DNA from 3 places in the Corynebacterium sphenisci DSM 44792 genome. Region 2 is predicted to be linked to each of the others. Evidence: riboswitches for the same ligand, from Rfam matches in the RefSeq annotation. Region 2 holds a riboswitch; each other region holds the start of a gene.
What was found. A riboswitch is a leader RNA that binds a small molecule or an ion and turns the genes downstream of it on or off. The one in region 2 is predicted to bind thiamine pyrophosphate.

Region 1 (4,929 bases), 610 kb from region 2:
GGTCATCACCGCGGCGAAGCCCTGGGCGGTGATCATGATGAAGCCGATCAGGGCCATCATCTTCATGCCCGAGGTGAACACGTCATCGGCCTGGCGCCATTTCACCGCCCCGGTGCCCATGAACACCGCCAGCCCGGCCAGGGCGCCCACCAGCAGCGAATCCGCCTCGGCGTCGCGGGCCTGCATCACCACCTGGATGAGGAAGGTGACCAGGATGGCGACCAGGGCGACGCTGACCCGGTAGCGCGAAATCGGCTCCTCCCCGTCCCCGGTGTCCGCGATCGGCCGATCCTCGTAGTCCCGGGGCCGCCGGTAGGAGACGAGCACCGCGATCGCCAGGCCGGCGAGCATGCCCAGGGCCGGGATGCCCATGGCGTGCATGATCGCGATCCCGGAGGTGTCCAGCCCCGCCTTGCGGATGTTGCCGAGCAGGATGTCGTTGAGGAAGATGTTGCCGAAGCCCACCGGGATGTACATGTAGGTGGTGGTCAGGCCGAAGGTCATGATGCAGGCCACCAGCCGGCGGTCCAGGCGCATCCGGTTGAACACGGTCAGCAACGGCGGGATGATCAGCGGGATGAAGGCGATGTGCACCGGGATCAGGTTCTGGCTCATCACCGACATGGCCAGGATCCCGGCGAGCATCCCCCATTTCGTGGCCGCCACCGCGGCGCGCCGCGCCCCCGGGGATTCCACGCCGAGCCGGCCGATCAGCCATTCGGCGAGCAGCCGGGGCAGCCCGGAGCTGGCCACCGCCATCGCGAAGGCGCCGAGCAGGGCGTAGCTGAGCGCGATTTTCGCGCCCCCGGACAGGCCCTCCTGGAAGGCGACCATGGTGCCGTCCAGGCCCAGGCCGCCGAGCAGCCCGCCGACCAGGGCCCCGGTGAACAGGGCGAGCACCACGTGCACGCGGGCGACGGCGAGGATGAGCATCACCAGGACGGCGACCAGCACGGCGTTCATGCGTCAACCCTAAAACACGCCGGCGCGACCCAGGGGAGAATCCCCGCCCGCGCGGGGCGGATGAGGCCGGGATCACCTCGGGGGCTCCCCCGCCGGCTAGCCGCCGAGGGCGTCGCGCAGCCCCCGGGCCGCCGCCCGCGGGTCGGCGGCCTGGGTGATGGCGCGCACCACCACCACCCGCTCCGCGCCCCGGGCGCGCAGCCCGGCCACCCGCCCGGCGTCGACGCCGCCGATCGCGAACCAGGGTTTGCCGGCGGCCGCGGCCAGCTCCGCGGCCCGGGCTACCATCGCCGGGCCGACCGGGGCCCGTCCGGGTTTGGTGGGGGTGGCCCACACCGGGCCGATCACCGCGTAGTCGATCCCCGGGTCGGCGAGGGATTCGGCGAACATCGCCTCGGTGCGGTTGGAGCGGCCGAGCAGCACATCCGGGCCGAGCAGCGCCCGGGCCTGGGCGGTGGTGAGATCGCCCTGGCCCACGTGGAAGACGTCCGCGCCGGTGAGCGCGGCGACGTCGGCGCGATCGTTGACCGCGAAGAGCCGGCCGTGCTCGGCGGCGACGGCGCCGAGCAGCCGCACCGCCTCGATTTCGGCGCGGGCCTCGATGGCCTTGTCGCGCAGCTGGATGATGTCCACGCCCCCGGCGTAGGCGGCGTGCAGGAAATCCTCCAGGTCCCCGGTGGCGGTGCGCGCATCGGTGCACAGGTACAGGCGGGCCCCGGCGAGCAGGCGTTCGCGGCGGGCGCGCAGCTCCGGGTCCGGGGCGGGCGGGGACCAGATGCTACTCATGTTGCCTATAGTAGGGGCCGATATCCGCGGGAGCCCGGTACCGGGCTGAGAGGGCCCCGGGGGCCGACCGCAGAACCTGACGCGGGTCATGCCGCCGGAGGAAGGATGACCATGGTCGACCATGCCGCAACCAGCCGCACCGCCGCCGCAGCCGGCGGGCCCGACCATGACGTGATCGTGGTCGGCGCCGGGATCATCGGCCTGGCCACCGCCCGGGAGCTGCTCCGCCGCGGCCGGGGGGTCACCGTCGTCGACCCGGATCCGGTCTCCGGGGCGTCCCGGGCGGCCGCCGGGATGCTCGCGCCGGTCGCCGAGGTGGTCTGGGACCAGCCGGCGCTCTACCCGCTGATGGTCGAATCCGGGCGCCGCTGGCCGGGGCTGGCCGCCGCCGTGGCCGCCGAATCCGGCCGGGAGGTCGGCTACCTGGCGAACGCCACCCTGGTCTGCGCCGGGGACGCCGCGGATCGCCGGCACCTCACCGAGCTCGCCGGGCTGCAGCGGGATCTCGGCATGGCGGCGGAGCCGATCCCCGCCGCCGAGGCGCGCCGGCGGGAACCCGCCCTGGGCCCGGGCTGCGTCGGCGCGGTGCACCTGCCCGGCGACCACCAGGTCGACCCCCGCCGCTTCTGCGCCGCCCTGCTCGAGCTCCTCGGCCCCCGGGTGCGCCGGGCCCGGGTGGCCGGGGTGACCTTCGCCGGGGACCGGGCCACCGGGGTGCGCCTGGCCGACGGAACCGAACTGCGCGGCGCCGAGGTGCTGCTCGCCGCGGGCCTGGGCATCGGGGACATCGCCGGGGCGCCGCCGGAGGTGGCCGCCGCGCTGCGCCCGGTGCACGGCGAGGTGCTCCGGCTGCAGGTCCCGGAGCGGCTGCGTCCGCTGCTCACCCGCACCATCCGCGGGGTGGTGCACGGTCGCCCGGTGTACCTGGTGCCCAGGGCCGACGGCACCGTGGTGCTCGGCGCCACCTCCCGCGAGGACGCCCTGCCCGGGGTGCTCGCAGGCGGGGTGGAGCAGCTGCTCCGCGACGCCCGCCGGCTGGTGCCCGCGGTGGCCGAGCTGGAGCTGGTGGAGACGATCGCCCGGGCCCGGCCCGGCTCCCCCGACGACGCCCCGCTGATCGGCCGGATCGGCCCGGGGCTGAGCGTCTCCGCCGGCTACTTCCGGCACGGCATCCTGCTCACCGCGCTCGGCGCCGCCCTCGGCGCGGACGCGGTGACCGGCGCCCCGCCGGATCCCCGGTTCGCCGCCGCCATCGACCCCACCCGCTTCCCGACAAGGAGGAACGAGACCCCATGACCCTCACCGTCAACGGGCGGCCGCATCCGGCGGCGCCCGGAGAGACCCTGCTCGACCTGGTGGCCGGCTGGACCGGCCGCGACCTCGGCTCCGACGGGGCGCCCGCCGACGGCCGGCCGCTGGGCGTCGCCGTCGCCGTGGACGGCGCGGTGGTGCCGCGCGCCCGCTGGGCGGCGACCCCGGCCGCCGGCGCGGTGGACATCGTCACCGCGGTGCAGGGGGGCTGACATGGCGCACGTCGACGAACCCCTGCGGATCGGGGATCTGGAGCTGGGCTCCCGGCTCATCATGGGCACCGGCGGGGCGACCAGCCTGGAGGTGCTCGGCCGGGCCCTGGTCGCCTCCGGCACTCAGCTGACCACCGTGGCGATGCGCCGGGTCGACGCCGGCGGGCGCGGCGGCGTCTTCGAGCTGCTGCACGGGCTCGGCATCGCGGTGCTGCCGAACACCGCCGGCTGCTACACCGCCCGGGACGCGGTGCTCACCGCCCAGCTGGCCCGGGAGGCCCTGGAGACGGACCTGGTGAAGCTGGAGGTGATCGCCGACGAGGACACCCTGCTGCCGGACCCGGTGGAGCTGGTCGACGCCGCCGACCGGCTGGTCGCCGACGGGTTCACCGTGCTGGCCTACACCAACGACGACCCCGCGCTGGCGAAGCGCCTGGAGGAGCTCGGCTGCGCCGCGGTGATGCCCGCGGGGGCCCCGATCGGCACCGGGCTGGGCATCCTCAACCCGCACAACATCGAGCTCATCGCCGACCGCGCCGGGGTGCCGGTGATCCTGGACGCCGGGATCGGCACCGCCAGCGAGGCGGCCACCGCGATGGAGCTGGGCTGCGACGCGGTGCTGCTGGCCTCCGCGGTGACCCGCGCCCAGGCCCCGGAGACCATGGCCGAGGCCTTCCGGCACGCCGTCGCCGCCGGCCGGCTGGCCCGGCTGTCCGGGCGGATCCCGCGGCGCCGGCTGGCCCGGGCCTCCTCCACCTTCGAGGGCCTGGTCACCGGGGGCCGGGAGGACGAGTCGCTGTGAGGGCCCTGGTCGAGCCGGGCCCGCCGCTCACCGACGCCGAGGCCGCCCGCTACGCCCGGCACCTCAGCCTGCCCGGGCTGGGCCCGCTCGGCCAGCGCCGGCTGCGCGCGGCCCGGGTGCTGGTGGTCGGCGCCGGGGGCCTGGGCTCGCCGATCCTGGCCTACCTCGGCGCCGCCGGGGTCGGCCGGCTCACCGTCATCGACGATGACGTGGTCGAGGAGTCGAACCTGCAGCGCCAGGTGCTGCACCGCGCCGCCGACCTCGGCCGGCCGAAGGCGGAGTCCGCCGCCGACGCGGTGCGCCGGCTGGATCCGGCGGCGCGGGTCACCCCGGTGGTGGGCCGGCTCACCGCGGACAACGCCGCGGCGCTGTTCGCCGACCATGATCTGGTGCTCGACGGGGCGGACAACTTCGCCACCCGCTACCTCGTCGCCGACGCCGGCGAGCTCACCGGCACCCCGGTGGTGTGGGGCACCATCGACCGCTACGCCGGGCAGGTGTCGGTGTTCTGGCCCGGGGAGGGCCCGCTGCTGCGGGATCTCTACCCGGAGCAGCCGGATCCGGATTCGGTGCCCTCCTGCGCCGCCGGCGGGGTGCTCGGCGCCCTGGTCGGCCTGGTCGGCTCCACCATGGCGGTGGAGGCCCTGAAGGTGCTCGCCGGAGTCGGGGAACCAGCGGTGGGCCGGCTGCTGCTCATCGACGCCCTCGCCGCGCGCACCCGGGAACTGGCCTTCGCCCCGGACCCGGACCGGACGCCGGCGACCGCGCTCGCGGAGGTCGGCGCCGCCTGCCCCGCCACGGCGGCCCCCGCACCGGAGCCGGCGCCGGCCGCGGTGGGCGCCACGGCGCTGGCGG
Region 2 (4,929 bases):
GTCGACGGCCTCGACGTCGCCGGCGCGCTGCCCGGCACCGAGGTCCACCGCGGGGCGGCGCACGCCGCCGCCGACGACGCCATCGCCCTCGGCATCGCCGCCGGCGGCGGCGTCGCCGAGGCCCATGCGGCCAACACCTCCGGCCCGGCGGCGATCGCCGTCGGCGAGGGCGCCGAGGCGCATGTGCACGGGGTCTCCCCCGGCCTCGCCATCGGCATCGCCGGCCCGGACAGCGCCGCGCACGTGCCCGGCGATGAGCCGGCCACCTGCTCCGGCCAGGCCGCCTTCGCCGGCGACTTCCAGACCCTCACCGGATGCGTCGCCGCCGGCGGGACCATGACGCCGATCGACATCACCCCGGACGCCGGCCGCTAACCGCCGGCACCGCACCCGCCGCCCCGGCGGCGCGGCCGCCGGCCGGGGCGCAGGGTGCCTCCGCCCCCGGCCGGCGCCCCCGCCGCCGGGACCGCCGGGCCGCCGACGCCGCCCGGGCACCGCATGGTGCCCGGGCGGCGTCGCCGTGCCGGGGCGCCCGTCCCCCCCCAGTCCGGCCGCGGCACGGGCGCTTCCGGCCCCCGACAGCGCAGCAGGCCAGGGCGGATCCGCCCTGGCCTGCTTCTTTGGCTCCCCCAACTGGATTCGAACCAGTAACCCTTCGATTAACAGTCGAATGCTCTGCCGTTGAGCTATGGGGGAATGGCGTCGCCGCGGGACGGTGCCCGCGCAACGGATGATCACTCTACCGAGCCCCCGACGACGGGACAAATCCGCAGTTCACACGGGGTTCCCGGCCCCGGCGGAGGCGGCGGCGGCCACCGGGGGGCGGGGGATCGCTATGGTGGGCTGCGACACGGGGTGCCCGGGAGCGGCCCGGGCTGAGAACACACCCGTCGAACTTGATCCGGTTAGCACCGGCGAAAGGATGGTCATCCATGACTGCACCCATGCCCGACGACGCCCGCGGCGCCGCCCCGGCGAGCCCCACCGCGGACATCTCCGCCCCCGCCCCCGGCCGGGTGGCCGGCCGCCCCCCGCGGGTGCTGTCCATCGCGGGCACCGATCCCACCGGCGGCGCCGGGGTGCACGCCGATCTCAAGGCCTTCGCCGCCTGCGGGGCCTACGGCATGGCCGCGGTGACCGTGCTGGTGGCGCAGAACACCGTCGGCGTGCGGGACCTGCACGTGCCCCCGGCGGCCTTCCTCCGCGCCCAGCTGGACGCGGTCTCCGACGACGTCGCCGTCGACGCGGTGAAGCTGGGCATGCTCTACTCCGCGGAGCTCATCGGCGTGGTCTCCGACTGGCTGGCCGAGGTCGACCCCCCGGTGGTGGTGCTGGACCCGGTGATGGTGGCCACCTCCGGGGACCGGCTGCTCGACGCCGCGGCGGAGCGGGCCCTCGCCGGGCTGCTCGACCGGGTGCACCTGGTCACCCCGAACGTGCCGGAGCTGGCGGTGCTCGCCGGCGCGGAGCCGGCCGGGGACTCCGCGGGCCTGCTCGAGCAGGCCCGCGCGGTCGCCGCCCGGCATGACGTGGCGGTGCTGGCCAAGGGCGGGCACCTGCCCGGGGCGGAGGTGCTCGACGCCCTGGTCTCCCCGGACGGGTCGGTCGCCGAATTCACCGCCGCCCGGGTGGACACCACCTGCACCCACGGCACCGGCTGCTCCCTCTCCGCGGCGATCGCGGCGCTGTGGCCGCGCACCGGGGACCCGGCCGCGGCGGTGCGGCGGGCGAAGCGCTGGCTGACCGAGTCCCTGACGCACGCCGATGAGCTGGCGGTGGGCCGCGGGCACGGGCCGGTGCACCATTTCGCCGGGATGTGGGCGCGCGGCCTGGAGCCGACCCGGCCGCTGGACCTGATGGACTCCTGGTGGGCGGGGATCGCCGGTATCCGGGAGGCCATCGACGAACTGCCCTTCCTCCACGGCCTGGCCGCCGGGGATCTCGCGGCGGAGGACTTCGGCTGGTACCTGGCCCAGGACGCGCTGTACCTCAACGGCTACGCCCGGGCCCTGGCGGCCACCGCGGCGAAGGCGCCCACCCAGGCCGAGCAGATGTTCTGGGCGCGCAGCGCCCATGACGCGATCGCGGTGGAGATGGACCTGCACCGCTCCTTCATCGGGGAGGCCGCCGGGGCGGCGGCCCCGGAGCCCTCGGCGGTGACCCGCGCCTACGTGGACCACCTCCTCGCCGCGGCGGTGCACGGCACCTACGGGGAGGCGGTGGCCGCGGTGCTGCCCTGCTTCTGGCTCTACCAGGACACCGGCTCCCGGCTGGTCGACCGCGCCCACGAGGGGCACCCCTACCGGGAGTGGCTGGAGACCTACGCGGACGAGGAGTTCGCGGACGCCACCCGGGAGGCGATCCGGATCTGCGCGGAGGCCGCGGCGGCGGCGACCCCCGCGGAGCGGGCCGCGATGGAGACCGCCTTCCGGCTCTCCTCCCGGCATGAGCTCGAGTTCTTCGCCGAGCCGGTGCGCCGGCACGACCGCGGCTGAGCGGCGCGCGGCCGCGGGGATTAGGGTCGATGATATGAACACAAAACCCGAGTCCCCGCTCCCCGCGCCCGAGCGCGGGGACGGCTCGCGCATCGTGCGCGGCATCATCGCCCGGGCCAAGGGCGCCCCGGTGGAGTCCGTCGAGGTGGTGGTGCCCGCCCCGGGCCCCCATGACGTGGTGGTGCGGGTGGACGCCTGCGGCGTCTGCCACACCGACCTCGCCTACCGCGACGGCGACATCGACGACTCCTTCCCCTTCCTGCTCGGCCACGAGGCCGCCGGGGTGGTCGCCGAAATCGGCGAGGCCGTCGAACATGTCGCGGTCGGCGATTTCGTGGTGCTCAACTGGCGGGCGGTGTGCGGCGAATGCCGCGCCTGCCGCCGCGGCGAGCCGAAGTACTGCTTCGACACGCACAACGCCTCGAAGCCGATGACCCTCGCCGACGGCACCGTGCTGGAGCCCGCCCTGGGCATCGGCGCCTTCTGCGAGGCCACCCTGGTCCACGAGGGCCAGTGCACCAAGGTCGACCCGGAGGCGGATCCGGCGGTGGCCGGGCTGCTCGGCTGCGGGATGATGGCCGGCATCGGCGCGGCGATCCACACCGGCGCAGTCGCCCGCGGCGAATCGGTGGCCGTGATCGGCTGCGGCGGGGTGGGCACCGCCGCCATCGCCGGGGCCCGGCTCGCCGGGGCCACCCGGATCATCGCGGTGGACATCGACGACACCAAGCTCGACACCGCCCGCCGCTTCGGCGCCACCGACACCGTGAACTCCCGGGAGCTCGCCGACGGGCGCACCGGGGAGGAGGACCCGGTGGTGGCCCGGATCCGGGAGCTCACCGGCGGATTCGGCGCCGATGTGGTGATCGACGCGGTGGGCCGGCCGGAGACCTACCGGCAGGCCTTCTACGCCCGGGATCTCGCCGGCCGGGTGGTGCTGGTGGGCGTGCCCGCCCCGGAGGCCCGCCTGGACCTGCCGCTGGCGGACGTGTTCGCCCGCGGCGGGTCGCTGAAGTCCTCCTGGTACGGCGACTGCCTGCCCGAGCACGATTTCCCGATGCTGGTGGACCTCTCCCGGCAGGGCCGGCTGCCCCTGGCCGACTTCGTCACCGAGCGGATCGGCCTGGACGGGGTGGAGGACGCCTTCGCCGCGATGCGCGACGGCGGGGTGCTGCGATCGGTGGTGGTGAACCGATGAGCGGCGAGGCCACCGGCGGGATCCGCCGGCAGGGCGATCTGCGGATCGACCATGTGGAGACCTCCGGCGTCTTCGCCCTCGACGGGGGCGAATGGGAGGTGGACAACAACATCTGGCTGCTCGGCGACGACGCCGAGTGCATCATCGTCGACGCCGCCCATGACGCGGCGCCGATCCTCGACGCGGTCGACGGCCGGCGGGTGCGCGCCATCGTGTGCACGCATGCGCACAACGACCACATCACCGTCGCCCCGGAGCTCTCCGAGAAGCTCGACGCGCCGATGCTGGTGCACCCCGGCGACCAGATGCTCTGGGAGCAGACCTGGCCGGGCGTGGCGCACGGGGACCTGGCGCACGGGCAGCGCCTGGGGATCGCCGGCACCGAGGTCGTCGTGATCAACACCCCGGGCCACTCCCCGGGGTCCTGCTGCCTGTACGTGCCCGAGGCCGCGGAGCTGTTCAGCGGGGACACCCTGTTCTCCGGCGGGCCCGGCGCCACCGGGCGCAGCTACTCGGACTTCGACACCATCATCGACTCGATCCGGGACAACCTGCTCACCCTGCCCGCGGAGACCGTGGTGCGCACCGGGCACGGCGACCACACCACGATCGGCGCCGAGGCGCCCCATCTGGAGGAGTGGATCCGCCGGGGCTACTGAGCCCGCGCCACCCCTCCCCCGCCGCCCGGCGCGCCCCGGGCACCGGCCCCGAGCGGCCCCGCGGCATCCGCGGCGGTCGCCGGGGCCGCGGGGGATCCGCGCCCGCCGCCGCCCCGCGCACCCCCAGATGGGACGGGTGCGCGGGTTTCCCCCGTGTACCCCTTGTCCGGCCGGGGCGGGCGCCCCTATAGTTCACCACATAGGTGGTTAACCCATTAACTGGGATGCTGCCGACGTCATCCGGCCGCGGCAGGCGCGGCCGGGCCGACCCACCGGAAGGAGGCCGCCGATGGGCGACCCCCGCCCCATCTACCGGCGGATCGCCGCGGAACTGCGCGGGCACATCGGCTCCGGGGCGCTGCCGGAGGGGCAGCGGGCCCCGTCCACCAACGAGCTCTCCGCCTACCACGGCGTCAACCCGACCACCTCCGGCCGGGCCCTGGCCGAACTCGCCGCCGAGGGCCTGCTGGAGAAGCGCCGCGGGCTGGGCATGTTCGTCGTCGCCGGCGCCCGGAAGGCGGTGCTCGCCGAACGACGCGCCCGCTTCGCCGCCGACTTCCTCGCCCCGATGCTCGCC
Region 3 (4,929 bases), 1.0 Mb from region 2:
TGCACCGCGGCGGCGCCCGGCGCCCCGGGGAGGGCGGGCGCCCCGGGCAGGGCGGGCAGCGCGCCAAGCGCCTCGGCGGCGGCGTCGACCAGCGCCCCGGAGTCGGCGGCGGCGAGCGCGCCGGCGATCCGGGCCGGGTCCGGCGCGGCCGGTGCGGCGGCGGCGCCGGGGGCGGCGGCCAGGGCGATCAGGCCCGCCCCGGCGAGGGCGGCGGTGGGTCGGCGGGGGATCCTGCGGTGGGGCATCGTCGGCGGTCCTCGGGGAATCGGCGGTGTCGCTGTCCCGCCGATGCTACCGCCCGGGCGCGTCCCGGCCGACCCCCGCGGCGGGGATCCTCCCCCGCCGCGGGGTCGGCCCGCTCAGCCGGGCCGCACGATCCACCCGGCCAGGCCCACCGGGTCATGGGCGGCGATATGCGCGTCCTCCTGGGCGGCCCACATCGCCCAGTGCCCGGCGAAGTGCTCGTCGCGGGCCATCGCCCGGGCGTGCCGGGTGGCCGCGTCCAGCTCCACCCAGATCGGCCAGACCTCCCCGAAGCGCCGTGCGGCGGCGATGTTCGCCGCGGTCACCGCCCCGCAGCCCTCGATGATGAGCGGCCGGGCCGGATCCAGGTCCACCCACCCCGCCCAGTCCCCGGCGAAATCGCGGGCGAACCAGTCCCAGCGCCGGAACCCGGGCCGCGCCGGGTCCAGCATGTCCGCGGCCACGGCGGCGCTGCCCGCGGCCAGTCCACCCCAGCCCGGGTAGGCGTCCTCCAGATGGGCCACCGGCCAGCCCAGCGCCGCGCCCATCCGGCGGGCCCAGGTGGTCTTGCCCGCCCCGGACCGGCCGTCGACCAGCCAGATCATGGACCGTCCGCGGTCCGGCCGGTGGCTCATGCGCCCAGCAGGCGGAAGGCCCCGAGGGCCACCGCCGCCCAGATCGAGGCCGCCGCGACACCGGCGCAGACCACCAGCAGCGCCGCATCCCGGGCGCCCACCGTGGAGGGCCGGAACCAGGTGCGCGGGCCGGGTGCGCCGAAACCGCGGGCCTCCATCGCGGTGGCCAGTTTGGTGCCCCGGCGCAGGGAGAGCACCAGCAGGGCGAAGACCTGGTTGAGCACCCGCCGCAGCCGCCCGGCGTCGCCGAGGCCCCGGGCCCGCCGGGCCCGGCCGAGGGCGTGCCAGTCGTCGAGGAAGAGGCCGATCAGGCGCACCCCGGCCACCGCGGCGAGCACGAACCGGGCGGGCAGCCGCAGCACCTGGGCCAGGCCCGCGCCCACCTCGGTGGGATCCACCCCCACGGTGAGCACCACCACCGGCAACCCGATGGCCAGCACCCGGAGGAAAATCGCGGCCGCCAGGTGCAGCGAGTTGTCGGTGACCCGGATGAGCAGCAGGCTGAAGTGCTCCGCCCCGCCGGGGCTGCCGTAGAGCGCCATCGAGATGGCGGTCACCGGGGCGGCGGCGAGCACCGGCCAGCCGCGGCGGAGCAGCCGCACCGGGCCCACCCCGCACAGCGGGGCGGCGACCAGGGTGCAGCCCAGGGCGACCAGGGCCGAGACGATGTCGATGGAGAGCAGCAGCGGGGTGGTCAGCAGGATCAGCCCGGCCACCCGGGTCACCGGGTTGATCCCGGCGAGGATCCCGCCGGCGGGGCGGGCGGGCGCGGCTGCGCCGGGGGCGCTCATGCCGCCGCCCCGATCGCCGGCCGGCCCACCCCGGCCAGATCCAGCACCCGGTCGCCCAGGGCGGTCACCAGCAGCGGATCGTGGGTGATGGAGACCACCGCCACGCCCTCCTCGGCGAGTTCGCGCAGCAGCGCGGCGAGTTCCGCGAAGGTGCGCCGGTCCTGGCCGAAGGTGGGTTCGTCGAGCAGCACCACCTTCGGGGCGCAGGCCAGCACCGTGGCCACGGACAGCCGGCGCTTCTCCCCGCCGGAGAGGGTGAACGGGTTCGCCGCGGCGAGGTGGTCCAGCCGCAGCCGGGCCAGCAGCTCCTCCGCCCGGTCCGCGGCGACCCGTTCCGGCAGGCCCAGCAGCCGCGGGGAGAGCCGCAGCTCCTCGGCCACCGTGCCGGTGACGAACTGGTGCTCGGGGGCCTGGAAGACGGTGCCGATCCGCCCGGCCAGGGCGCGGGAGGACCAGTGCCCGGGCCGCCGCTCGGGACCGGTTCCCCGGCCCCGGCGGGCCCATGGTCCGCGGCGGCGGCGGGGCGCGGCCCCGGCGGCGAGCCCGGGGGCGGCGAGCACCCGCCCGCCGAGCGGCTCCAGCAGGCCGCCGAGGGTGAGCGCCAGGGTGGATTTGCCCACCCCGTTGGGGCCGGTGACGCAGGTCGCGGCACCGGCCGGGATGGCCAGGTCGATGCCGGTGCGCACCGGCTGGGCGAGGCCCTCCACCCGGTGCCCGACGGTCAGGTCCTCGGCGACCAGGGCCGCCTCGGCGTCGGCGGGCGCGGGCCGGGCCGCGCCGATCGCCGGGGGCGGTCCGGGCACCCACACCCCGGCGGCGCGCAGCCGGTCGCCGTGCTCGGCGAGCACCCGCGCCGGCGGCCCGTCGGCGTCGATCCCGCCGGCGCCGACCACGATCACCCGGTCCACCACGTCCATCCACGCCGCCACCCGGTGCTCCACCACGATGAGGGTGGCCCCGGTGGCGTCCGCGGCGCGGATCACCGCGTCCCGCAGCGCGGGCACCGCGGCCGGGTCGATGTTCGCGGTCGGCTCGTCCAGGGCGATGATCCGCGCCCCCATGGCGAGCACCCCGGCCAGCGCCAGGCGCTGCTTCTGGCCCCCGGACAGCCGGGTGGTGGGGTGCTCCCCGGGCAGGCGCAGGCCCACCAGCTCGAGGCAGGCGCCGATCCGGCGGCCGATTTCGGCCCGGTCCACGCCGAGGTTCTCCGCCCCGAAGGCCACGTCATCGGCGACCCGGGCGGAGATGACCTGCGAGTCGGGGTCCTGCAGCACCAGGCCCACCTCCCCGCGGGCGGCGTCCGCCGGGGCCCCGAAAACCCGCAGCTCCCCGGTGGCCTCGCCCTCGTCGGCGCCGCCGAGCACCCCGGCGATCGCGGCGAGCAGGGTCGATTTGCCCGCGCCGGAGGCGCCGAGCACCAGCACCCGCTCCCCGGGTTCGATGGTGAGATCCACCTCCCGCAGCACCGGCGCGGCGCGGCCGGCGTGCCGCCAGCCGAACCCGCGGGCGGCCACCGCCGGGGGGCCGCTCACACCAGCTCCCGGGCTTCCCGGCCGGCGGCGAAGCGGTCCAGGGCCCCGGTGCGGGCCAGCGCCCGGGTCAGGCCCAGGCCGAGCAGCCCGGCGAGCACCGCCCCGGACAGCAGCACGCAGGCGCCGTAAATCAGGTTGAACTCCAGGGATTTGGCGAGGTTGCCGGAGGTGAACAGCTCCAGGATGATCGCGCCCACCCCGGCGCCGGCCCCGGTGGCCAGCGCCGCGGCGAGGCCGAAACGGCGGTAGAGCAGGATCGCGAGCACCAGTTCCGCGCCGAGGCCCTGGGCCAGCCCCGAATAGAGCACCGAGATGCCCCACTGGTTGCCGACCGCCGCGGAGACGCCCGCGGCGAGCACCTCCACGAACAGGGCGGCGCCGGGTTTGCGGATGATCAGCCCGCCGAGGGTGCCGCCGAGCAGCCAGACGCCGATGAACAGCCCGCCCAAACCGGGGGTGAAGGCGTCGAGGAAACCGTAGCCGGCGCCGCCGATGAGGTTCCAGGCGACGAAGACCACGCCCACGGCGACGCCGAGCACGGCGGCGGTGACGATGTCCACGATCCGCCAGCGCAGCCGCGGCGGCGCCCCCCGCCGGGCACCGGGGTCCGGGGGCGCGGCCGTGGTCCGCGGGTCGGGTCCGGCCAGGCCGGCCCCGTGGTGGTGTTCGATGTTCATCCGCTGTGTCCTCCAGGGTCGTCTTCTCGTGGAGGCACGGCCGCCGCGGCACCGCGCCCCGCGCCCGCCGCGCGACCCGGGGGTCCGCGGCCGGGCCCGCGGGGGCGGGCCGGTTGCTCCCTGCGCCGGCATTACCCGGATCAGGTTCGACGGTCGAGGGCGGTACGCGCCCTCCTCTCAGCCCCGGCTCCCCGGGGCTCCCGTGCACTGGGCCCGAACCTACCGCATCGGCGCCCGGGGCGCGCGGCGGCCGCCCCGGCGCGCGCGGCCGGCCGCGCCCGCTCCCCCGCCGGCCGCCCCCGCCCGGCGCGGGCCCGGCGGACTAATAGAGTCTGGAGGCCATGAGCGATGCACCGCAGCCCGGCGTCCCCGCCGCCGACGACCCGCAGCTGGCCGCCGCCGCCCGGATCGCCCAGCGCGAGGCCCGGCCCACCCGCGCCCAGTGGCTCGGCGGGATCGCCGTGATCATCGCCCTGCAGACCCTGGGCCGGATCTGGGTGCTCGCCGGGCGCACCTTCTACTGGGACGACTTCATCATCGTCGCCGGCGGGCACGACCACCCCTGGTGGTCGCCCTCCTTCTGGGCGCAGCCCCATGACGGGCATTTCGCGCCCCTGGCCTTCCTGCTGCAGGCCGCGGTGAACGCGCTGGCGCCCTGGCAGTGGTGGCTGCCGGCGACGCTGATGGTGCTCGGCCAGGTGGCGGTGTCGCTGATGGTGGCCCGGGCGGTGCACGCCATCGCCGGGCGCAGCTGGCAGGGCCTGGCCACCGCGGCGATCATCTGCTGGACCCCGCTGACCCTGCCCGGGGCGACCTGGTGGTCGGCGGCGGCGAACGCGCTGCCGATGCAGGCGGCCCTGGCCTGGTGGGTGGCCCTGGGGGTGCGCGCCACGGTGCGCCACGATCCGGCGGCGACCTCGCCGCGGATGGTCGCCCGGGCCACCGCGGTGCTGCTGGTGGCGCTGGCCTTCTTCGAGAAGTCCCTGGCGATCGTGCCGGTGGCCGGGGCGATCGCCGCCTCGGTGGCCTACCTGGAGCGGCGCCGGGTGCG

Region 1: linked by a shared signal. The riboswitch ahead of thiO (glycine oxidase ThiO) and the one ahead of thiD (bifunctional hydroxymethylpyrimidine kinase/phosphomethylpyrimidine kinase) in region 2 are both predicted to bind thiamine pyrophosphate.
Region 3: linked by a shared signal. The riboswitch ahead of CSPHI_RS03735 (ECF transporter S component) and the one ahead of thiD (bifunctional hydroxymethylpyrimidine kinase/phosphomethylpyrimidine kinase) in region 2 are both predicted to bind thiamine pyrophosphate.

Annotation. Positions count from the first base shown of each region.
Region 1 covers NZ_CP009248.1:1,218,047-1,222,975, reverse strand. The annotation lists gene CSPHI_RS05615 (Na+/H+ antiporter family protein) at 1-963, opposite strand, end outside; gene thiE (thiamine phosphate synthase) at 1,060-1,749, opposite strand; TPP riboswitch at 1,766-1,869, shown strand; gene thiO (glycine oxidase ThiO) at 1,861-3,045, shown strand; gene thiS (sulfur carrier protein ThiS) at 3,042-3,272, shown strand; gene CSPHI_RS05595 (thiazole synthase) at 3,274-4,074, shown strand; gene CSPHI_RS05590 (ThiF family adenylyltransferase) at 4,071-4,929, shown strand, end outside.
Region 2 covers NZ_CP009248.1:1,831,087-1,836,015, forward strand. The annotation lists gene CSPHI_RS08290 (hypothetical protein) at 1-375, shown strand, start outside; tRNA gene CSPHI_RS08295 (tRNA-Asn) at 622-696, opposite strand; TPP riboswitch at 842-941, shown strand; gene thiD (bifunctional hydroxymethylpyrimidine kinase/phosphomethylpyrimidine kinase) at 933-2,495, shown strand; gene CSPHI_RS08305 (S-(hydroxymethyl)mycothiol dehydrogenase) at 2,530-3,693, shown strand; gene CSPHI_RS08310 (MBL fold metallo-hydrolase) at 3,690-4,352, shown strand; gene CSPHI_RS08315 (GntR family transcriptional regulator) at 4,642-4,929, shown strand, end outside.
Region 3 covers NZ_CP009248.1:821,288-826,216, reverse strand. The annotation lists gene CSPHI_RS03755 (L,D-transpeptidase family protein) at 1-245, opposite strand, end outside; gene CSPHI_RS03750 (nucleoside/nucleotide kinase family protein) at 360-878, opposite strand; gene CSPHI_RS03745 (energy-coupling factor transporter transmembrane component T family protein) at 875-1,669, opposite strand; gene CSPHI_RS03740 (ABC transporter ATP-binding protein) at 1,666-3,201, opposite strand; gene CSPHI_RS03735 (ECF transporter S component) at 3,198-3,878, opposite strand; TPP riboswitch at 3,993-4,085, opposite strand; gene CSPHI_RS03730 (DUF2339 domain-containing protein) at 4,220-4,929, shown strand, end outside.